DNA from 2 places in the Chryseobacterium sp. GP-SGM7 genome. Region 1 is predicted to be linked to the other one. Evidence: riboswitches for the same ligand, from Rfam matches in the RefSeq annotation. Region 1 holds a riboswitch; the other holds the start of a gene.
The links. A riboswitch is a leader RNA that binds a small molecule or an ion and turns the genes downstream of it on or off. The one in region 1 is predicted to bind thiamine pyrophosphate.
Positions count from the first base shown of each region.

Region 2: it holds a riboswitch for thiamine pyrophosphate, as region 1 does, so the genes downstream of both, thiM (hydroxyethylthiazole kinase) here and ACOOWA_RS14995 (TonB-dependent receptor) in region 1, are expected to answer to the same signal.

Region 1 covers NZ_JBMHFF010000004.1:28,533-36,433, reverse strand. The annotation lists gene ACOOWA_RS15015 (2-hydroxyacid dehydrogenase) at 1-738, opposite strand, end outside; gene ACOOWA_RS15010 (GxxExxY protein) at 785-1,177, opposite strand; gene ACOOWA_RS15005 (acyl-CoA thioesterase) at 1,485-2,009, opposite strand; gene ACOOWA_RS15000 (hypothetical protein) at 1,997-2,770, opposite strand; gene ACOOWA_RS14995 (TonB-dependent receptor) at 3,001-5,103, opposite strand; TPP riboswitch at 5,206-5,300, opposite strand; gene ACOOWA_RS14990 (WG repeat-containing protein) at 5,370-6,137, opposite strand; gene ACOOWA_RS14985 (bifunctional aconitate hydratase 2/2-methylisocitrate dehydratase) at 6,531-7,901, shown strand, end outside.
Region 2 covers NZ_JBMHFF010000001.1:1,196,075-1,203,975, reverse strand. The annotation lists gene ACOOWA_RS05295 (SDR family NAD(P)-dependent oxidoreductase) at 1-547, shown strand, start outside; gene tenA (thiaminase II) at 715-1,362, opposite strand; gene thiD (bifunctional hydroxymethylpyrimidine kinase/phosphomethylpyrimidine kinase) at 1,349-2,182, opposite strand; gene thiE (thiamine phosphate synthase) at 2,179-2,814, opposite strand; gene thiM (hydroxyethylthiazole kinase) at 2,811-3,608, opposite strand; TPP riboswitch at 3,675-3,767, opposite strand; gene ACOOWA_RS05270 (TonB-dependent receptor) at 4,146-6,482, shown strand; gene ACOOWA_RS05265 (DUF4249 domain-containing protein) at 6,485-7,294, shown strand; gene ACOOWA_RS05260 (outer membrane beta-barrel protein) at 7,510-7,901, shown strand, end outside.

The DNA of each region.
Region 1 (7,901 bases):
TTTTACTTTTCCGGATTTTATAGCTTCAACCAGATATTTCGTTTCAATATTTTTTCCTCTTGCGGTATTAACGAAATAGAAGTCATTTTTCATTTCAGAAATAAACTTTTCGTCAATTATATAATGAGTTTCCGTAGTCAACGGAATGTGAAGACTTAAAACTTCAGCTTTTTCCTTTAATTCTTCTAAGCTCACCTGTGTTGCAAACTCATCTGAAAGATTGGGAAGAATATCATGGAAAATTACCCTACAACCAAAACCTGAAAGTCTTTTTGCTGTTGCTTTTCCCATATTTCCGTAACCAATTAATCCTACAGTTTTTCCCAATAACTCATCACCACGATTTTCTTCTCGAAGCCAGATTCCGTTTTTGACTTCATTTGAAGCGATAAAAAGTCGGTTCATTAAAACCAAAAGCATTCCGACAACGTGTTCAGCCACAGAATCACGGTTTCCTTCCGGAGAATTAATTAGTTGAATTCCTAGTTTTTCAGCAACAGGAATATCAATATTCTCCATTCCCGCACCTACTCTTGCGATGAATTTTAAGTTTTTACCCTGTTCCAAAAAATTAGCATCCAAAGGGATTCTGCTTCGGATAATGACGCCATCATAATTTTTAATTTTAGCACAAACCTCATCGTAAGAAGACGTAAAATCTTCTTCCAGAATAAAGTTTTTTTCTAAAAGCTGTTCAGTAATAAGAGGATGGTTTTTGTCTAATAATAGGATTCTCATTTTTTAAACACTAATTACACTAATATTTTTCACGAATGCCACAAATTTATAATGTTCCGTTGATAACTCTTTTAACTCCATTTTTAAAATGAAGTGTATTGAAATTAATCAACATTCCTAATTTACAGTTGCTTAATCGTAAATAAGTAAGGATTTGAGCTAAATGAATATCATTCAATGCTTCAACAGATTTTATTTCTAAAACAAACTTACTTTCAATAAGTAAATCTAATCTATATCCAACATCCATTTTAATATCATCGTAAACCAAAGACATCGGTTTTTGTTTTTCAACAAATAATCCTTCTTTTTTAAGCTGGTAAAACATGCATTCTTCGTATGCACTTTCCAAAAGTCCAGGACCTAAAGATTTGTGAACTAAATATCCTGCTTCGTATACAATTCTTGAGATTTCATTTTCTGAAATAGTAGTTGTCATATTGTGTTTTTATTTAAACACTAATATCACTAATTTTTTCCACAAATATCACAAATCAACCTGAAAACATTTTGATTATCTTTAATATCTAACATCACAAATATCTCAGTAATTAAAAATTTTGTGGAAATTAGTATGAGTTGTCATATTGTTTTTTTATTTAAGCACTAATATCACTAATTTTTTCCACAAATATCACGGATCAACCTAAAAACATTTTGATTATCATTAATATCTAACATCACGAATATCTCAGTAATTAAAAAATTTGTGGAAATTAGTGTGAAAATATTTGTGAGATTTGTGTTTAAACTATTTCGCCTGAAAACAGCTTTTTCAATTCCACAGATTCTGTTGGCTTCATTCTTCCTGAAAGAATTAAAGATAATTCTTTTCTTCTTAATGCTGCATCAAATCTTTCTACTTCTATTTCTGTTTCGGGTTCCATCTGTGGAATTGGAATCGGTCTGTTGAATTCATCCACTGCAACGAAAGTGTAAATTCCTTTATTGGTCTGAATTTTTTTATGATTAATCGGATCATCCAACCAAACATCAACATAAATTTCCATTGAGGTTGAAAATGCACGCGAAACTTTAGATTCCATTACCACAATTCCGCCTTCAGGAATCGGGTGATCGAAAGAAACATGATTTACAGAAGCTGTCACCACTCTTCTTTCGCAGTGTCTTGTTGCTGAAATCGATGCACAACGATCCATTCTTGCCAACAATTCGCCTCCGAAAAGGTTTCTAAGTTGGTTGGTATCATTCGGAAGAACGATATTCGTCATCACTGTAAGAGATTCTGACGCTTTTTTTATTTTTGCCATTTAGGTTTTGATTTTTGAGTTGCCGGAACTTTCACAGATTTTACGGCTGTTTTTTTAATAGAATCCTGAATTAAAGAGTCTTTTTTCAGTTGAACCTGCTTTAAAGAATCATTCAGTCTCATTTGAGCAGAGTCAATCTTTACAGGAATAGTCTTTTCAATTCTTTTGGTTTTGGTTTGTACCGACACATCATCAAAAGACTTTTTTCCGAAAAGCATTTCTCTCTGGGTGTAACCAAAATACAGAATTCCTAACACAGGAATTATGAAAAGAAAAATCCACAGAATAGATTTGTTGAATTTATAATCTTTCTCTTTATTAACAGTGGGAATCGAGCTTTCATCATTTTTAATGTCAGAAAAACGAATTTCCTCCAAGCCATAAAAATCGGGATGATCTGATTCTAAACGGTTTCCTCTGAATGTCAAAATTCCGTCTTCAACGAAAATAGTTCCAAGATTCTGTATTTCTAAAGTCTGTTCCGCCTGAAGTTTTTTCTTCCAGAAATCGGTCTGAACCTGCAGTTCGCTTTCAGCAGAATTTTTAGAAACCCCTTTTTTGGTGCTGACAAAATTTGCCAGATCATCCGATGAAATCTGATAATCTGAGCGAAAAGCAATCTTGCTCGAAGGCGGAAGAATACTTCCGTTTTCAGAATTGATAACTGCTTTGGTATTTTCGAGTGAAAAAACGCCAAATTGCGGAACTACAACGGTTCCGAATTGCTTCAGGTATTCTAAAATGTAAGCTGAAATATTCATTTGACCGCAAATTTATGACTTTTTCGTGACTTTTTGAGAGATTTATTTTTAGTTTAAATTGTTAAAATCATAAATGAATCTTCTTATTAAATCTCCCACAGATTACACAGATTTACACAGATTTTATTTAGTCTTTAACTTAAATCTAATAAAAAAGACTGCCGAAACAGTCTTTAAAAAATTTAATAAGAAACTAACTATAATAATGTGAAATGGTGTTGTATTTTTGATTATTGAATTTTCCAGCTGATTCCGAACATAAAATTCGTTCCGGCCTGAGCAAAATAAATCGGACCGTCGTAAACATAGCCGTTATTTACATATTTCTGATCGAAAATATTATTGACTAAAAGTTTTAAAGCGACATCGTGTTTAGAAATTTTAAAGTCATACTGCACATTAAAATCTGTCAGAAAATAATCTTTCAACAATAAACTCTGTGTTTCCGTATTGTCCAAGTACTGTTTTCCAACATATTGATTCATTAAAGCAAAGTGGAAATTTTTAGTAGGATTAAATTTCAGGCTTACATTAGCAATCACGTTTGGTGAGAAAGAAATTTCAGTATTTCCTAGATTGTTAATTCCGGTCTCGTTTTCAATTCTGAAATCCAGGTTTCTGTTTTGGCTTAAACTTACATTCCCGGAAATTTCCCACTGTTTTGAAAGCTTCGCCAAAGCACCAACTTCAATTCCTCTTCTATAACTTTTCCCGGAATTGGTTCTTATAAATTCTCCGATATTGCTGATCTGCCCGTTTAAAACCAACTGATTCAGATAATACATATAATATAGATTTGCAGTTAAAGCTACCGGACCAAACTGTTTTTCGATTCCTGCTTCTACATCGTGAAGACTTTCAGATTTCACATCATTATTTGATATTAAATCGTCACGATTCGGCTCGCGTTGCGCATGAGCGTAAGAAATAAATACTTTTCCGTTGCCTAATTTATAATTGATTCCGGCTTTAGGGTTGAAAAACAACCAGTTTTTTTTCAGATTCGCACCTTCATCATCACCTTCCATCAAAATTTTGGTATCGTAATCAATATTTCTTAATTGCAAATCTCCGAAGAATTCAAAATCATTTACTTTGATTAAAGCTTTGGCAAAACCGGCAATTTCATTCTTCACCGAACGATTTCGGTAATATTCATGTTGTGGAATTTCTGCAAAGAAAACATCTCTTACATTTCCGTAATGTCTTCCGTAATACTGGTTTCCGACAACCCCGAAATTCAAATCAAGATTATCAAACTTTCCGTATAGAGTAGAAACCACGCCGTAGAAATCATTATTCAGCCATTTTTTTCTGATGAAGTCTGAAGATTTATTTCCATTAAAATCAGGCAAATTATATCTTGCATAAGGATCGCCTTGTTTGTAATTTTCATAATAACCTCGACCTTTTGTGTAGTGAAACGTTGTTTCAAGGTTCCAATTCGTATTTAAGCCTTGTTCCCAAAGTAATTGATAGTGATTTTGTCTGTAATTATCAGTTTCGTTATCATAAAACCCTATAATATTTTCCCAGTTTGCATCATAGATTGCTCCTGATAAATTGGTTCTGGGATTGGTTTCCCAGGTTTGACGGTCAACACCGTTCCACGCCTGATACGTTTTTTCCTTTCCGCCAAAAGCCATCAGACGAAGTTTCGTTTTTCCTTCTTCAAATAATGCTGTGAAATTATAAGAATTCAAATCTGAAGCAGCTCTGTCAATATATCCGTCAGAATGAATAGTAGAATACCTTCCCATCACGGAAAGACGATCTTTCCAAAATTTTCCGGAACCGATTTCTGCAGAATATTTGTAGGTATTAAAAGAACCATAACTGTCATCTGTTTTAAAATAAAACTTGTCTTCAGGCTCTTTTGAAATCACGTTGATACTCGCTCCGAAAGCAGAAACTCCATTATTTGAAGTTCCAACTCCACGCTGAATGACAATTTGCGACGCTGAACTCGTTAAATCCGGAACATTCACAAAAAAAGTTCCCTGACTTTCTGAATCATTGAACGGAACACCATTCATCATCACATTAATTCCTCTTCCTGCAACCCCACGAATTCTAAATCCGGTGTAACCGACTCCGTTTCCTGCATCAGAAGTTGAGATAATTGAGGTTTGATTTTTCAAAAGAATCGGTAAATCCTGCCCAAGATTCCTACTGTCGAGATCTTTTTGAACATTGATGATTTCTTTGGCGACAGGAAGTCTTTTGGTGAAGTTTACAGCTTCAATTTCTCTGACTTTCAGAGAATCCGGGTTTTGAGTTTGTGCGAAACTCAAAGAACTTGCGGTAAGTCCTAAAAAAAATAATCCTTTCATTCTTATAAATTTTAAAAATTTAATGGAATAAAAGGGGCGATTATGATATCAGTAATGAGTGATTGGTAATAAGTAATTCTAATGGATTACTTATTGCTTATTACTCATTGCTCATTTAACTTCCCTAAACAGCATTACCTGTTCCAGGTTCATTGGGTATAATCTCAGCTCCAATCGGGGCACCCCTTTAATTTCAGCGGCAAAATTACAAAAAATATTTAAAACTGGATTAAGGAAAACATTTTCCTCTAAATTTTTATTTAAATCTAATACGAACGGTTATCAGAATCGATATAGTAGTAATTTTTATCATCTTTGGTAACATCAAACATTTTACCTAATTTCCAGCTGTAGTTTCTTTTTATATCTGAATATTCAAATGGAATGACTATTTTATTATTGATGTCAATCACTCCGAATTTATCGTTGTAGGTTGCAACAATCATAGGATTTGACACATCGTCGCCTTCCAAAATATAGAGATACTGATAACTTGGATAAATAGTGAATTGATTTTTATCTGACGCATTTTTAAATTTTGAATCTTCAATAATCCCGTATTTCCCGTTAAGAATATAAGCATGAAATAAAGGTTTTTTTAAATCATACGTACATTTTCCTAAATCATTATTGCTGTATTGATATACTTTTTTGCCTGATTTATTGATTCTAAAAGTAATTCCGCCTTTTTCAACAGTTGCAAAATCTACCGTGCCAAATTTCTTCGCTTTCTCATTAGGAGAATTTAAAAGATTGCAATCTTCACCAAAAAACATCACCAAATCATACTCCGGCAGAATAACAAATTTTCCTTTTTGATTAACAAAGCCAGATTTTCCGTTCTTTTTTTGCGGAATCAATAACGGTATATTTTCATTAACTATTGGAAGACCAGGAGAAACTTTCTTAGTTGTACTTAACTTAGAAATAATTTTTGATTTATTTAAAGAACTCTTATTCAAAGTTTTAGACTGAGAAAAAACAAAGTTTAAAAGTAAGAGCAAAAAACTCAACATCAATTTTCTTAAAATCATCTTTCGCGTAAATTTGTGCCAAAAATAGAAAATATAAAAAACATATTTATAAAGAATCTAAATAATTTAGCATAAGAAAAAAATTAAAATTCCGTATTTTTGGGAACATTTTTAAATGTACGATAATTTTAAAAATGTTTTAAGATCTTATACTTGATTTTTGTCATTTTAAATCTAATAAACGTTTTATCCGAAAAAGAATTTTCTGCGATACTGATTGCAAAGTGAATTCTTACATTTTCAGAGAAAGTCCTTTTTTAATATTTATCCATTAGGACAGATTATTATCTCACATTTTGAGAAATGTTGTAGATTATTCAGCCTGATTCTGCATTTTACAGATGTCTACTTATCAATAATCTACTTTAAACTTATAAAAAAGAACTTCTATTTATGAATATTTATCAGGATTACATCCAAGAAATCGAAGAAAGAAAAAGCCAGGGTCTTCACCCAAAACCAATCGATGGCGCAGAATTATTAAGCGCAATTATTACACAAATTAAAGATAAGAATAACGAATACAGAGCAGATTCTCTGAAATTCTTTATCTATAATACTTTACCGGGTACAACGTCTGCCGCAGGTGTGAAAGCTCAGTTTTTAAAAGAAATCATTTTAGGAGAATCCGTATTAGAAGAAATTACTCCGGCGTTTGCTTTCGAGTTATTGTCTCACATGAAAGGCGGTCCTTCCATCGAAGTATTGTTGGATTTAGCTTTAGGTAACGATCCTGCAGTTGCTAAAGAAGCTGCAAATGTTCTTAAAACTCAGGTTTTCCTTTACGAAGCAGACACCGACCGTCTAAAAGCAGCATTCCACAGCGGAAATGAAATTGCAAAAGAAATCATTGAAAGCTATGCACAGGCAGAATTTTTCACAAAACTTCCGGAAGTTGCCGAAGAAATTAAAGTAGTAACCTACATTGCCGGCGAAGGTGATATTTCTACAGATTTATTGTCTCCGGGAAATCAGGCGCACTCAAGATCAGACCGTGAACTTCATGGAAAATGTATGATATCTCCACAAGCTCAGGAAGAGATTCAGGCTTTACAGGCTCAACATCCTGATAAAAGTGTTATGTTAATCGCCGAAAAAGGAACAATGGGTGTTGGTTCATCCAGAATGTCTGGTGTAAATAATGTTGCACTTTGGACAGGTAAACAGGCAAGTCCTTATATTCCGTTTGTAAATATTGCACCAATTGTAGCGGGAACAAATGGTATTTCACCGATTTTCTTAACTACTGTTGATGTAACCGGAGGAATCGGGATTGACCTTCAAAACTGGGTTAAAGTTTTGGATGCAGATGGAAACGTTGTGCGTAATGAAAGTGGAGAACCAATTCTTGAAGAAAAATATTCTGTTGCAACCGGAACTGTTCTTACCATTAATATCAAAGAAAAAAAATTATACAACGGCGATCAGGAACTGAAAGATATTTCTAAATCTTTCACACCCCAAAAAATGGAATTCATCAAAGCGGGTGGATCTTACGCAATTGTTTTTGGTAAAAAATTACAGACTTGGGCTTCAGGTATTTTAGGAATTGAGATTCCTACAGTGTACGCTCCATCAAAAGAAATTACAAAAGAAGGAGTTGGTCTTACCGCTGTTGAAAAAATATTTAATAAAAATGCTGTCGGTTTAGCTCCTGGAAAAGTGTTGCATGCCGGTTCAGACGTTCGTGTTGAGGTAAACATTGTTGGCTCTCAGGATACAACAGGTTTGATGACTGCTCAGGAATTGGAATCAATGGCTGCA
Region 2 (7,901 bases), on a different contig from region 1:
TGTAACGGAAGTGAAAAATATTTTAGACACTCAATTTTCCTCAGCAAAATTAGACGCATTGGTAAACAACGCCGGAATCGGAATCAATGAAGCTTTTGAAACCACAACTGAAGAAATTTTAGATTCCATGACGAATATCCACTTCAAAGGACCTTATTTCTTAACTCAAAAATTATTGCCCTTATTGAATGACGGAAGCAGCATTGTGAATACTTCTTCTGGCTTGGCAAGATTTTCTTTCGCCGGATATTCGGCTTATGGTGCAATGAAAGCAGCGGTAGATTCATTATCAAGATACCAAGCTGTAGAGTTGGGAAGCAGAAAAATCAGAGTGAATTCTATTGCTCCGGGCGCGATTGAAACAGATTTTGGTGGTGGTTTCGTTCGTGATGTTGAAGATATAAATAAACATCTGGCTTCAGAAACTGCTTTGGGAAGAGTTGGTTTGCCGGATGATATCGGAAGCGTGGTTGCATTTCTTTGTTCGGATGATTCTAAATGGATTAATGCACAGAGAATCGAGGTTTCCGGAGGATACAGAGCTTAATCAAAGCATCATAAAATAGATAAAAGCCCAATCGACAGTTTGTTGATTGGGCTTTTATTATCGTTGAATTGAAATGTAATAAGTTCGGCACTAAACATCTAATATTTTTTACAATCTTACGCATCTAATTAATTTGAAGCTGATTACAACAAATTTTTTCATTATTATCACCAGACTTTTAAATCATAAGCAGCCTGCCAAAATTGAAATTCCAATCTTGAAGCCGTAAAGAAAGCTTCATTCATTCGGTTTCTTATTTCGGGAGTTGTATTTTCAGCAGCTTTATCACAAATTTCGATGGCTTTTCTAACCGCAACTGCAAAATCTTCCCCACCATACGTATCGATCCAGCTTTGATAAACATTTTCTGATTTTTTTTCAAGATTTAAAATGTAATCTCCTACTTCTTTGTAAATCCAAAAACACGGCAACGTTGCAGCCATGGCAACCTCGACAGGTTCAAAAGCTGCGGTACTTTTCAAAAAGTGAATGTAATGATGGCACACCGGCTGTAAAATTCCTTTGCCTGAAATTTTAAATTCTTTAAAATAGAATTCATGTAAAGCATTTTCTACTAAGATTGCGTTTTCAGCAAAACGCATATAAGCCAAAGCATCTTCTATATTATAAGCTTTGCTTCCAATCATTGCCAACGTTCTCCCAAAATGTTCGAGATACAAAGAATCCTGAGCAATGTAAAACTGGAATTTTTCTTTATCTAAATTTCCGTCAGATAATTCTTTAATAAAAGGCATTTTGATAATGTCGCTGTAAACGATTTCAATCGATTCCCAGGCTTTTTCAGACCAATTCATTTTTGATGAGTTTTTGAGGATTAAAAAAGTGATTTAACGGACCGTTGCCTTTTCCTGTTTGTACATCGTAACCGTGATAAATGGCTTCGGAAACATAGTTTTGCGCCAAGTCAACTGCCTTTTCGATGCTGTTTCCCTGTGCTAAAAACGAAGCAATTGCCGATGAGAGTGTACAACCTGAACCATGCGTATTATTGGTTTCAATTTTTTCCGATTCAAAAGTTCTGTAATGATGCTGATTATTATAAAGAAGGGAAGTGATTAATTCAGTTTTCAAATGACCGCCTTTCAATAAAATATTTTTACAGCCTAATTCTTTAATGCTTTCCCCGGCAATTTTCATATCGTCCAGAGTTTCAACTTTCATATTGACTAAAATTCCCGCTTCATCCATATTTGGAGTAATAATATCAGCGATTGGGAACAGTTTTTGAATAATTGTTTTAATCGTTTTTTCCTCGATTAACCGATGGCCGCTTGTTGCTACCATCACCGGATCAAATACGATGGGAATCTTTCTGTATCTCCTTAAGGTTTCTACAATAGTTTCTACCAATTCGGACGTGTGAACCATTCCTATTTTAATTGCATCCGGAAAAATATCATCCAAAATAGACTCTATCTGTTCTGAAACTACTTCCTCAGGAATCGGGAAAATATTCCTTACACCTTGTGTATTTTGAATGGGCAAAGCCGTTAAAACTGAAGTTGCATAACATCCCAAAGCTGAAATGGTTTTTATATCGGCCTGAATTCCGGCTCCGCCACTTCCGTCGAAACCCGCAATCGTAAGAACTGATGGATATTTGTATTTTTTCATTTTATAATTTCGTTTTTCAGATTAAAAGCTGCTTTTTGAGGATTTTCAGCACTGCAGATTTCCGAGACGACTGCGATACAATCTGCACCAGCTTCGATAACAGCTTTTGCATTTTTAAAATGAATATTTCCAATTGCTACCAAAGGTTTTTCTGTAAGTTCTCTGATTTTCTTTAAACCTTCCAAACCCCATTCTGTAACGGTATCTGTTTTTGTTTGTGTTTTAAAAACCGGACTTACTCCTAAATAATCTGAAAGAATTGTTTCATTGTTTTCAAGCTGGCTTAAATATTCAATCGAATATCCAATCATTTTATTCTGGAAAGAAGTTTTTCTTAAAACAGAAGGTTGTATATCATTATTCCCGACGTGAATTCCAAAAGCATTAATTTTTTCAGCAACAAATATATTATCATTAATAATTAAGGGGATTTTATACTTGTCGGTAATTTCTTTCAGACAGATTGCTTTATCAAGAAAATCTAAATCAGAAGCATTCTTCTCACGCAACTGGATGATGTCTACTCCACCCAAAATGGCTTGTTCGGCAACATCTGAAAAATTTCGTTCTTTACAATCTTCTTCGGAAATAACGAGATATAATTGATAAGGAAATGATTTTATCAAACTCATTTTTTTGAAACTTTTACGTTTTCAAAAAACTCCTGCTCAGAAATAGTGTACAATTTATCTAAAATATTCACCTGAAGACTTCCCGGTCCTGCTGAAATCTTTTCTGACAATTCTCCGGCAATTCCTAAAAGTGACATTGCTGCAACAGTTGATTCGGTTTTATTTTCAGAAATTCCGGCAAAAGCTCCAATAATAGCCGAAGCTGAACAGCCCAATCCTGTTACTTTAGTCATTAACGGATGTCCGTTTTCAACAAAATAAGTTTCCTTCTCATCGATAATAATATCTGTTGCGCCAGAAATACAAACTACAGACTGATAGTTTTCAGCAAGAAGTTTTGCTGCAGTAATTGCTTCATTACTTTCTGCAGTACTGTCGACTCCTTTTGTAATGGTTTTATTCGCTTTTGCTAAAGCGATGATTTCTGATGCATTTCCTCTGATCACTGTCGGTTTAAATTCCAAAAGTTTTGCTAAAACTTCATCCCTGAAAGAAGTTGCGCCCGCTCCAACCGGGTCTAAAACCCAGGTTTTATCTGTACGACGAGCTTCTTCTGCAGCAATCAACATGGATTCACACCAATATTCATCGAGTGTACCGATATTGATGACTACAGCATTTGAAATAGCAACCATTTCTTTCACCTCAGATTTTGCGTGAGCCATAATCGGAGACGCTCCCACTGCCAAAAGTGCATTGGCAGTATTATTCATCACCACAAAATTGGTCATATTGTGTACAAGCGGCGATTGTTTTTTTACAGATTGAATGTAAGTCCAGAGATTATTTTCCATTAAACTAATTTTTATAAAAAAATGCTTTAGGAAAACGACAGAATAAAGAAAGAAAACATCACAGAACAATGTATCCTTGCTTTTCCCTACGTCGGTGTGAGCCGTATCAGGTTCAAAGGGACTCTCTCAATTCTTTTCAGAATACCCCTAAAGCGTAGAGCAAATATACAAATGTTTTGTATAAAAGAAAAAATTTGATGGTAATGTAAGATTTTCAGTTAGGTATTCAAAGGATAAATCATTAATAATTAGTAAATCATTAACATCTTAAACCATATTTAAAACTAACATATTTATAAGTTCTCAAAAATTACAGAATTTAATAAAACTCATCTAGAAATGATTTACTGTAAGCATTTACTAATAAATATGATTTTTAAAATTAAAAATTATTAACGTAAACTAAACAATAAATCGATGACAACCTCGTTGTTTAGGCAATTATAAGGTTTTATTTCTCAAATCTATGACTAAAATTTGACATCATTAATTGAAATTAGAAACTTATCCTTCATTTAAAATAATAAACTAAACAAATTGATACACAAAACATCCTTAAAAGCCGCAACAACCATTGCTGCGGTCTGTTTCAGTACATTTATTTTTGCACAGCAGAAATTTTCGGTAAGCGGAACAGTTAAAGATCAGAAAAACGGTGAATTACTTCTCGGAGTTACCGTAAAAGTCGCAGAAGATCCTACAATTTCCGTAATTGCCAATGAATACGGGTTTTACTCGCTTTCTCTTCCGCAAGGTTCTTACACTTTGGTCGTTTCTAATCCTGGTTTTAAAGATTTCCAACAAAAAATTACGGTTGAAAATGATTTAAAATTAAATCTGCAATTAACTCAGGAAGGAAATGACAGGGTGAAAGAAATTGATGAGGTTATTATTTCCGCAGTAAAAAAAGACAAAAACCTTTCTTCTGCACAAATGGGAACTGAGACTTTAAGCATCAAACAAATCGATAAACTTCCCGTATTATTCGGTGAAAAAGATGTGATGAAAACTATTCAGCTTTTACCCGGAATTAAAAGTAACGGTGAGGGAAGCAGCGGATTTTCTGTAAGAGGTGGCGCAACCGACCAGAATTTGATTTTACTGGATGAAGCTGCAGTTTATAATGCTTCACATTTACTGGGATTTTTCAGTACATTCAACAGTGATGCGCTGAAGGATGTGAGTATCATTAAAGGTAACAGTCCGGCACAATACGGAGGTCGGCTTTCGTCTGTTTTGGATGTTAAAATGAAAGACGGAAACAACAAAGATTACAACATCAATGGAGGTATTGGATTAATCAGCAGCAGATTGAGCGTTGAAGGCCCGATTCAGAAAGAAAAATCATCATTTATCGTTTCTGGAAGACGAACTTATGCGGATGTTTTCCTGAAAGCAACCGATGATTTTAAAGACAGCAAATTGTATTTTTATGATTTAAACTTAAAAGCCAATTATCAGATTAATGACAATAACCGTTTATACTTATCGGGATATTTTGGGCGTGATGTTTTAGGTTTGGGCGATACTTTTTCGACAGATTGGGGAAATACTACGGCAACTTTGCGTTGGAACAGTATTATCAACAGTAAATTATTCTCAAATACATCTTTCATTTACAGCAACTACAATTATAATATTGCTTTGAGCAGTAACAATAATACTTTCGGGCTTGATTCTAAAATTGAAGACTGGAATCTGAAGCAGGATTTTTCTTGGTTTGCTGGAAATAAACATTCGGTGAAATTTGGTTTACAGTCTATATATCATACGATTACACCGAGTAGCGCTTCTGGAACAAGTGTGAGTAGTTTTCCGAGAAATCCGAGATATTCCTGGGAAAATGCTATTTACATTAATGACGATTTTAAAGCAACCGAAAAGCTGACAATCAATTACGGAGCGAGATTGGCAATGTTCAGTGTTTTGGGCGGAGATACTTTTAATACCTATCAAAATGGAGTTTTAACCGATTCTGAATATTTAGAAAAAGGAAAATTCGGGAAAACATATGTGAATCCTGAACCGAGAATTACAGCGAACTACAGAATTAATGAAATGAGCAGTGTGAAAGGAGGTTATTCCAGAAATACCCAGAATCTACATTTATTAAGCAACAGTGGAAGCGGAAACCCAACCGACCAATGGATTGGAAGCAGCTATACTGTAAAACCAGAGATTGCAGACCAGATAAGCGCGGGTTACAGCCGAAATTTTAACAATAATAATTATGAACTGAATGCTGAGATTTACTACAAATCAATGCAAAATCAAATTGATTATAAAAACGGAGCGCAAATTTCATTTGACACAGCTGCAGATGTAGAAAGCGAGCTGTTATTCGGAAAAGGAAGAGCTTATGGTTTAGAATTAATTGCCAAAAAGAAAAGTGGAAAACTAACCGGATGGATTTCTTATACTTTATCTAAAACCGAAAGAAAAATTGACGGAATCAACGATAATGAATGGTATGATGCAAGACAGGATAAAACACACGATCTTTCTGTCGTTGCAACGTATCAGCTAAATCCAAAATGGTCTTTTTCAGGATTATTTCTTTACAGCACAGGAAACGCAGTGACTTTTCCCACTGGAAAATATGAACTTAACGGACAAACGGTTTTCCAATATAGCAGCAGAAATGCCGACAGAATGCCCGCTTATCACAGAATGGATTTGAGTGCAACTTACGAACCAGTTTCTGATAAACGCTGGAAAGGTTCCTGGTCATTCGGAATTTATAATGTTTACGGAAGAGAAAATGCCTACACCATTACTTTTGAAGACAATCCGAACAATCCTGGAACGACCAGAGCCATGCAGACTTCACTTTTCAAATGGGTTCCAAACATTACTTATAATTTTAAATTCTAATTATGAAAAATATATTAATCATCATATTTTCTTTATTTCTACTACATTCTTGCGAAAAAGAAATCGATCTTGATCTGGAAGACCAAAGCGGACAAATCGTGATTGAAGGAAATGTAACCGATCAGGCTGGACCATATTATGTGAAAATTACAAAATCGGTTGCTTTTACTCAGACTAATCAATATCCTGCGATTGAAAATGCACAAATTATTTTGAGCGATAATACAGGACAAACAGAAACCCTACAATATATCGGAAACGGAAGATACCAAACTTCAACATTTGTAGGACAATCCGGAAGAACGTATACTTTGAAAATTCAAGCTGAAGGAAAAGAATATATTTCTACAAGTACAATGCCTGAAGCAGTATCTTTCGATGGCCTGGATCAGGATTCTTTTATGGTCGGCGGTGAAACAAGTTACACACTTTTACCCGTTTTTACAGATCCGCCAGCTTTAGGGAATCGCTATCTTTTCAGTTATACAGTTAACAATTATTCTAAGAAATTTTTTTCCGAATTTTCTGATAATGTGAATAATGGAATGCCCAATCAAAGACCCTTGATTTTGCCAAACGATGATGGTGAAGATTCAGATGATATAAAAGTAACTGTTGGAGATACCATTCACGTAGAAATGCAGTGTATTGACCAGAATGTTTATACCTTTTACTCCGCTCTGCTACAACTTTCAGGAGGTGGTCCCGGTGGAGGAATTACTCCCGCAAATCCGCCAAGCAATATCAGTAACGGAGCTTTGGGATATTTTTCAGCACATACTGTGAGAAAGAAAAGCGTTGTTATTCAATAAAAAAACTAAAAAATTTAGTAAAAGCTATTTCATCACAACGAAATAGCTTTTTTATTTTTAAAACTAAATTATTACCAATTACGGACATTCATATTTTTATTTTATTGATTTTAAAGCTGTTTCAAAAACAATTTCCATATTAACAGAATTTAACAGTTATCTGATGTAACAAATATTCCCATTCATGTGTCTTATAGTTACAATTAATAACCTTAATGAAAAAAATTTTAGCACCAATCGCTTTATTAGTAGGAACTCTGGCTTTTGCACAACAAAAAAAAGATACTGTAAACTCTAAAGAAGAAAAGATTGAAGCAGTAACAATGACCTACAGAAAACCCACTGTAGAATCTAAAGTAGACCGTACTGTTTTTAATGTTTCCAACAGTTCAATTCTTGCAGGAAACACAACCTGGGATATTTTACGAATGACTCCATTGGTAAGCATCGATAATAATGACGCTTTGAAAGCCGAAGGAGAATCGGTAACGGTTTACATCAATGATAGAAAATCTGTTTTTACAGGGAAGGAATTAAAAGAATATCTGCAGACTATTCCTGCGGATAATCTGATGAAAATCGAGGTTATTACGAGCCCGTCTTCCCG